DNA from 2 places in the Dactylosporangium darangshiense genome. Region 1 is predicted to be linked to the other one. Evidence: riboswitches for the same ligand, from Rfam matches in the RefSeq annotation. Region 1 holds a riboswitch; the other holds the start of a gene.

Region 1 (3,394 bases):
CGGCCACGCCGGCCGCGCCCTCGTCGAGGCAGTCGCGGACGCGGACCGCGGTGTCGACCCCGCCCAGCGCGTACACCGGGACCGGCGCGACCTGCGCCATGCGGCCCAGCGCCGCCAGGCCCAGCGGCGGGCCGTAGCCGGGCTTGCTGCGCGTCGGGTAGATCGGCGAGAGGGTGGCGAAGTCGACGCCGCCGTCCTCGCCGGCCGCGACCAGGTCCTCCTGGCAGTGGCACTTGCGCAGCGCCGGGTCCTCCTCGAGCAGCAGCCGCCCGCCGACGCCGTCGAGGGCGGTGCGCAGCGCCGAGGCGAGCTTGAGCCGCCGCCGCGGCGGGAGGTCGTGCTCGCGCAGGACGACCGCGCGGGCGCCGCCGTCGATCGCCATCGCGATCACCTCCTCCAGCGGCCGCTCGGCCTGCCGGCGGTCGGTGAAGACGATGAGGCCGGGCTCTACCACGGCATACCTCCGGTCGGGCTGGATGCGGTCGCGTGCAGCCGGCGCGGGATGCGCCCGGCGCCGTAGGCCAGCCGCCCGGCCCGCACCGCGAGGCGCATCGCCTCGGCCATGCGCGCCGGGTCCTCCGCCCGGGTCACCGCGGAGGCGAGCAGCACGCCGTCGCAGCCCAGCTCCATGGCCAGGGCCGCGTCGGAGGCGGTGCCGATGCCGGCGTCGAGGATGACCGGGACGGTGACCTTCTGCCGGATCAGCGCGATGTTGTGCGGGTTGCGGATGCCCAGGCCGGAGCCGATGGGCGCGCCGAGGGGCATCACGGCGGCGCACCCGGCGTCGGCGAGGCGCTGGGCGAGGATCGGGTCGTCGCTGGTGTACGGCAGGACGACGAAACCGTCCTCGACCAGCTGCGCGGCGGCGGCGACCAGCTCGACCCCGTCGGGCAGGAGGGTGTCCTCGTCGCCGATCACCTCGAGCTTCACCCACTCGGTGCCGAATGCCTCGCGCGCCAGGTGGGCGAGCTTCACCGCCTCGGTCGCCGTGTAGCACCCGGCGGTGTTGGGCAGGACGCGCACGCCGCAGCGCTCGATGACGCCGAGCAGCGACGGCGCGGCCGGGTCGAGCCGGCGCAGCGCCACGGTGACGAGCGCGGTCTCGCTGGCCCGGATCGCCGCCTCCAGTGCGGCGTGGCTGGTCGCGCCCCCGGTGCCGAGGATGAGCCGCGAAGAAAGCTCCTTGCCCGCGATGAAGAGGCCTTCATCCACCCTGCACCGCCGTGAGCACCTCGACGTGATCGCCGTCGGCGGGGCGGGTGTCCGCCCAGCGCGCCCTGGGCACCACGTCCCCGTTCAGCGCGACGGCGATCCCGCGCGGGTCATCCCCGGCGAGCGTGCGCACCACGTCGGCGACGGTGGTGTCGTCGTCGACGGTCGATGCGACGGCATTGACTACGAGGTGCATACGGCTCACTCCTGCCTCCCTGCGCCGGCATGATCCGGATCAGGTTCGACGGTCGGGGGCTCACAGCCCCCCTCTCAGCCCGGTCACACCGGACTCCCGTGGGGTACGCCTCGACCATAACGCCGCGGCCGGGCTCAGGTAAAGCGACCCGCCCCGAAGGGGGTAACGTCCACGCTGGTCGTTCCCCTGGTGACCAGGTCGGCGATGACCTCGCCGGTGACCGGGGCCAGCAGCACGCCGTTGCGGTGGTGGCCGGTCGCCACGAGGACGCGGTCCCCGTCCAGCCGGCCCAGGACCGGGGCGTTGTCCGGCGTGCCGGGCCGCAGGCCGGCCAGGGTCTCGGCCAGCGCGAGCTCGGCGACGCCGGGCACCAGGTCGGCCGCCGGGCGGAGCAGGTCGAGCACGCCGCCGGCGGTCACCGTCGTGTCCGCGCCGCGCTCCTCCTCGGTGGCGCCGATGACCAGTTCGCCGTCGGCGCGCGGGACGAGGTACACGTGACGGCCGCTCGCAACACCGCGGATCACGTGCGTGAGCAGCGGTTCGGGCCCGCGCAGCCGCAGCAGCTGGCCCTTCACCGGCCGGACGGGCAGGCCGGTCAGCGACGCCGAGCCGGCGCCGGTGGCGATGATGATCACATCCTCCCGCAGCGTGGACAGCTCGTCGATCTTGTGCGGCGCGAACCGCAGCGGCAGGCTCCGCAGGGCGCCCAGCAGCCGGCGCGGGTCGACCTGGTGGTCGCCGGGCGCGAACGCGCCGCCGCGGACCCGCGGTGAGAGCAGCGGCTCGCGCTCGCGCAGCTGCCGGCCGGTGAGCGGCTCGATCGGCGTTCCGGCGCGGCGGTAGTACCCCACCAGCCGGTCGATCTCGGCCTGGTCGTCGCCGGTGAGCGCGACGAGGAGCGTCCCTTCGGCGCGGTACGCCAGGTCGTGCCCGGTGCGCGCCTCGACCCGCCCGGCGAAGGACGCCCAGCGCCCCATCGACTCGAGCATGAGCGCCTGCAGCGCCTCCTCGCCGTAGTTGGACTCGGCGGTCGGCGCGAGCATGCCGGCCGCGACCTGCCCGGCGCCGGCGCTCGGGTCCGGGTCGTAGACGGTGATGTCCTCGACGCCGCGCTCCAGCAGCTCGAACGCGATCGACAGCCCGATGACGCCGCCGCCGATGATCCCGACGCTCATCGCACGAACTCCGCCGCCGCCGCGAAGGGGTCGGCCGCGCCGCTGACCGCGCCGACCACGGCCACCGCGTGCGCGCCGGCCGCGTAGAGCTCGCCCGCCCGGTCCGCGGTGACGCCGCCGATCGCCACCACGGGTACCGACACTGCTTGCGCAACGGCCCGGATCCCGGCCGGCCCGATCGCGTCCGGCAGCCCGGACTTCGTCGTGGTCGCGAACGCCGGCCCAACGCCCAGGTAGGAGGCCCCGTCGGCGACCGCGCGCCGCGCGGTCTGCGGGTCGCGCGCGGTCGCGCCGAGGATCGCGTCCGGCCCGAGGATGCGCCGGGCCGCGGCCACGGGCAGGTCGTCGGCGCCGACGTGCCCGCCGTCGGCACCGGCGGCGAGCGCGATGTGCAGCCGGTCGTTGACCAGGCAGGTGCGGCCCAGCTCGCGGCACATCGCCAGCACCCTGACGGTCAGCTCGTAGGCCTCGCGGTCGGTGACGTGGTCCTCGGGCCGCACCTGGATCACGTCGAAGCCGGCGCGCAGCGCGGCCGCCACGATGTCCAGCGGATTCCGGCCGGGCCGGGTGTCGGTCACGAGATGCAGTCGTCCGAACGTAGGCACCGCGATAGTTTTTCAGACATGAAACAGGTGCGACTCGGCCGGACCGGCCTCCAGGTTTCCGAAATCTGTCTTGGCATGATGAGCTACGGCGACCCCGCCCAGCGCCCGTGGGCCCTCGAGGAGGCGGAGGCCGACCCGTTCGTCAAGCGCGCCGTCGAGGCCGGAATCACGTTCTTCGACACCGCCGACGTGTACTCGCTCGGCGC
Region 2 (3,394 bases), on a different contig from region 1:
GACGCCGGGCGCGTCGCCCTCGACCACGAACGCGGTGATGCCGCCGCGGTGGCCCTCGCTCTTGGGCACCAGCGCCATGACCACGAACAGTGTGGCCAGGGTGCCGTTGGTGGCCCACAGCTTGACCCCGTTGAGCAGGTAGTCACCCTCCGGCGTCGGTACCGCGGACGTGCGCATGTTGGCCGGGTAGGAGCCGACCTCCGGCTCGGTGAGCAGGAACGCCGACACCTCGCCGCCGGCCAGGCGGGGCAGGAAGCGCTGCTTCTGCTCGTCGGTGCCGACCAGCTTGAGCGGCTGCGGCACGCCGATGGACTGGTGCGCCGACAGCAGCGCGCCGATGGACGGGTTGACCGAGCCGACGAGCATCAGCGCGCGGCAGTAGTCCAGGTTGGTCAGGCCGAGCCCGCCGTACTTCTCGTCGATCTTCATCCCGAAGGCGCCCAGCTCACCGAGGGAGGTGAGCACCTCGTCCGGGATGCGCGCGTCGCGCTCGATCTGCTGCCCGTCGACCTCGGCGGACATGAACGCGGCCAGCTTCGCGCGGAACTCGGCGCCGCGGGCCTCGGCTACCGGGTCGAGCTCCGGCAGTGGGTCGATGAGATCGAGGCGGAGCCGGCCGAGGAAGAGCTCCTTGCCGAAGCTGGGCTTCCTCCACTCGGTTTCGCGACTCTCCTCGATGACCTTGCGCGCCTCCCGTTCCGCGCGCACCTCCGTGGAAACCATGGCCACCCCCAGGTAGACGGGCCTAACACCAGGTTATTACCCGCGGGTAGCCGGCACCATGCCTCAAGCCAGGCAGCGGGCAACCACGGCGGCGGCGACCTCAGATGGCGCCTGATCGGGGATCCAGTGACTGACCCCCGCAAGGGGGACGAACCGGTAGTCCGCGCTCACGTACTCCGCGCAGGCCCGGGCGGCCGTGGCGCCGATGGCCAGGTCGCCGTCGCTCCACACGTACGTCGTCGGGACCGTCGCCTGCCCCAGGCCCACCAGGTCGAGTGAGCTCATCGCCCGGTACCAGTTCAGCGCCGCCGTCAGCGCGCCCGGCTCGAGCAGCGGCCGCACGTAGGCGTCCACGCCGGCCGCATCGAGCCCGGCGCCGTCGAAGATCGCCCGCAGCCGCCGCGCGTCGCCCTCCAGCAGCACCTCCTCGGCCTTGCCGGGCTGGCGGAAGAGCTTGATGTAGGCGGAGCGGGCGCGCTGGTCGGGGTCGTTGGCGTAGGCGTACGCCGAGGCGTGCGGGTGCGGCACCGAGACCGCCGTGAGCGTGCGGACCCGCGCCGGATGGCGAAGCGCCACATGCCAGGCGCAGATGGCCCCCCAGTCGTGGCCCACCAGGTGTACCGACGCAAGATCCAGGGCGTCGAGAACGGCCACGGCGTCCAGGGCGCACTCGGCGATGCGGTAGGCCTCGGCGCCCTGCGGCCGGGCGCCCGGCGACGTGCCGCGCTGGTCGAGGGCGTAGGTGCGCAGGCCGGCGGCGTGCAGCGCCGGGGTGACCGCCGCCCACTCGCCGCTGTGCTGGGGGAAGCCGTGCAGCAGCAGGACCGGCGCCCCGCCGTCCGGCCCGCCGGCGACCACGTCGAACGTCAGATCGCGCGCCGTGATTTTCATGACCAGAGACTACGAGTCAAGAAGGTTCACTGTTACCTTCGGGAAACAACTTCACATCCGACAGGGGAGCGCACAGCGCTGAGAGTGCGGCGGCCGCCATGCGGGCGTCGCAGACCCTCGAACCTGATCTGGGTAATGCCAGCGCAGGGAGCTCGGTCACCTCACGCCAGACCGCCATGTCCGTCCAACAATCAGGCGGTCGTGGCGGCGCGTCTCCTTCTGGTTCCCCCCGAACTAGGAGGTTCACCAACCATGCAGACCCGTTGGCGCACCGTCGACATCGTCGTGGCGTCCGTCATCGCCGTGGCGTTCGCGGCGGTGTTCTACGCCTGGAACAACCTCTGGACCGCCCTGGAGGGCAGCTTCGCGCTGCCGTGGCGGGCCGTCATCTACGGCGTGTGGCTGATCCCGGGCGTGCTCGGCCCGATGGTCATCCGCAAGCCCGGCGCCGGCCTCTACACCGAGATCGTCGCCGCGACCGTGTCCGCGCTGTTCGGCTCCGCGTGGGGGCTGGGCGTCGTCGTGTCCGGCCTGGTGCAGGGCATCGGCGGCGAGTTCGGCTTCGCCGCGACCGGCTACCGCGGGTACCGCGTCGGCAACGCCGTCGTCGCGGGCGGCCTGGCCGGGCTGGGCGCGTCGCTGCTGGACCTGACCGTGTACTACAGCAGCACGTTCACGGTCGGCCAGAAGTGGACCTACGTGGCGCTCGTCGTCCTCAGCGGCGCCGTGGTCGCCGGCGCCGGCAGCTGGGCGCTGCAGCGCGCGCTGTCCAGGACCGGCGTGCTGGACCGCTTCCCCTCCGGCCGGGAGCGGGTCGCGGTCTGAGCACGGTCGAACTCCGCGGGTTCGGGTGGCGCCACGCCGGGCGTAAAGCCTGGGCGGTGCGCCACCTGGACCTGCGCATCGAGCACGGCGAGCGGGTCCTGCTGCTCGGCGCCTCCGGCGCGGGCAAGTCGACCCTGCTCGCCGCGCTCGCCGGCCTGCTCGCCGAGGACTCCGGCGAGCAGGAGGGCGAGGTCCTCGTCGACGGCAGGCCCGCGACGCAGGCCCGCCACGAGACCGGCATCGTCTTCCAGGACCCGCAGACCCAGCTGGTGATGCGCCGCAGCGGCGACGACGTCGCGTTCGGCCTGGAGAACCGGGCCGTGCCGCGCGAGCAGATCTGGCCCGCGGTCGACGCGGCGCTGGCCGCCGTCGGCTTCCCCTACGGCCGCGACCGCGACACCGCGGCGCTGTCCGGCGGCGAGCAGCAGCGCCTCGCCATCGCCGGCGCCATCGCGCTGCGGCCCCGCCTGCTGCTGCTCGACGAGCCGACCGCCAACCTGGACCCGGACGGGGCGCAGCTGGTGCGCACGGCCATCGCCAAGGCGCTGCAGGACCTCGACGCGACGATGGTGCTCGTCGAGCACCGGGTCGAGGAGGCGATGCCGCTGGTCGACCGCACGATCGTGATCGGCGAGGACTCCGGCGCGGTGTGGGCGCCGGGCGCGGCGCTGCCCGCGCGCCGCGCGCCCGGGCCGCCGGGCGACGCGCTGCTCACCGCGGAGGCGCTGCGGCTGCCGTTCACCGAGCTCGACGAGGTGGTACGCCAGGGCGAGGCCCTGGCCGTGCAGGGGCCCAACGGCGCCGGCAAGACCACGCTCGCGCTGCTGCTCGGCGGCCTCACGAAGCCCGCCGCCGGCCGGGTCGTGGCGTCGGCGGCGCTCGCCGGGCGCGACGCGGGCCGCCCGCCGCACCGGTGGCGCGCGGCCCGGCTGGCGCAGCGCATCGGCTCGGTGTT

Evidence for each region. Region 1 has a riboswitch for thiamine pyrophosphate ahead of thiS (sulfur carrier protein ThiS). Riboswitches for the same ligand answer to the same signal wherever they lie in the genome.
Region 2: it holds a riboswitch for thiamine pyrophosphate, as region 1 does, so the genes downstream of both, ABD901_RS52305 (ECF transporter S component) here and thiS (sulfur carrier protein ThiS) in region 1, are expected to answer to the same signal.

The regions. Positions count from the first base shown of each region.
Region 1 is NZ_BAABAT010000017.1:71,238-74,631, reverse strand. Features, by position in the region: gene ABD901_RS28505 (thiamine phosphate synthase) at 1-454, opposite strand, end outside; gene ABD901_RS28500 (thiazole synthase) at 448-1,212, opposite strand; gene thiS (sulfur carrier protein ThiS) at 1,205-1,408, opposite strand; TPP riboswitch at 1,407-1,517, opposite strand; gene thiO (glycine oxidase ThiO) at 1,543-2,583, opposite strand; gene thiE (thiamine phosphate synthase) at 2,580-3,188, opposite strand; gene ABD901_RS28480 (aldo/keto reductase) at 3,207-3,394, shown strand, end outside.
Region 2 is NZ_BAABAT010000062.1:16,093-19,486, reverse strand. Features, by position in the region: gene ABD901_RS52315 (acyl-CoA dehydrogenase family protein) at 1-723, opposite strand, end outside; gene ABD901_RS52310 (alpha/beta fold hydrolase) at 787-1,614, opposite strand; TPP riboswitch at 1,667-1,782, shown strand; gene ABD901_RS52305 (ECF transporter S component) at 1,867-2,439, shown strand; gene ABD901_RS52300 (ABC transporter ATP-binding protein) at 2,436-3,394, shown strand, end outside.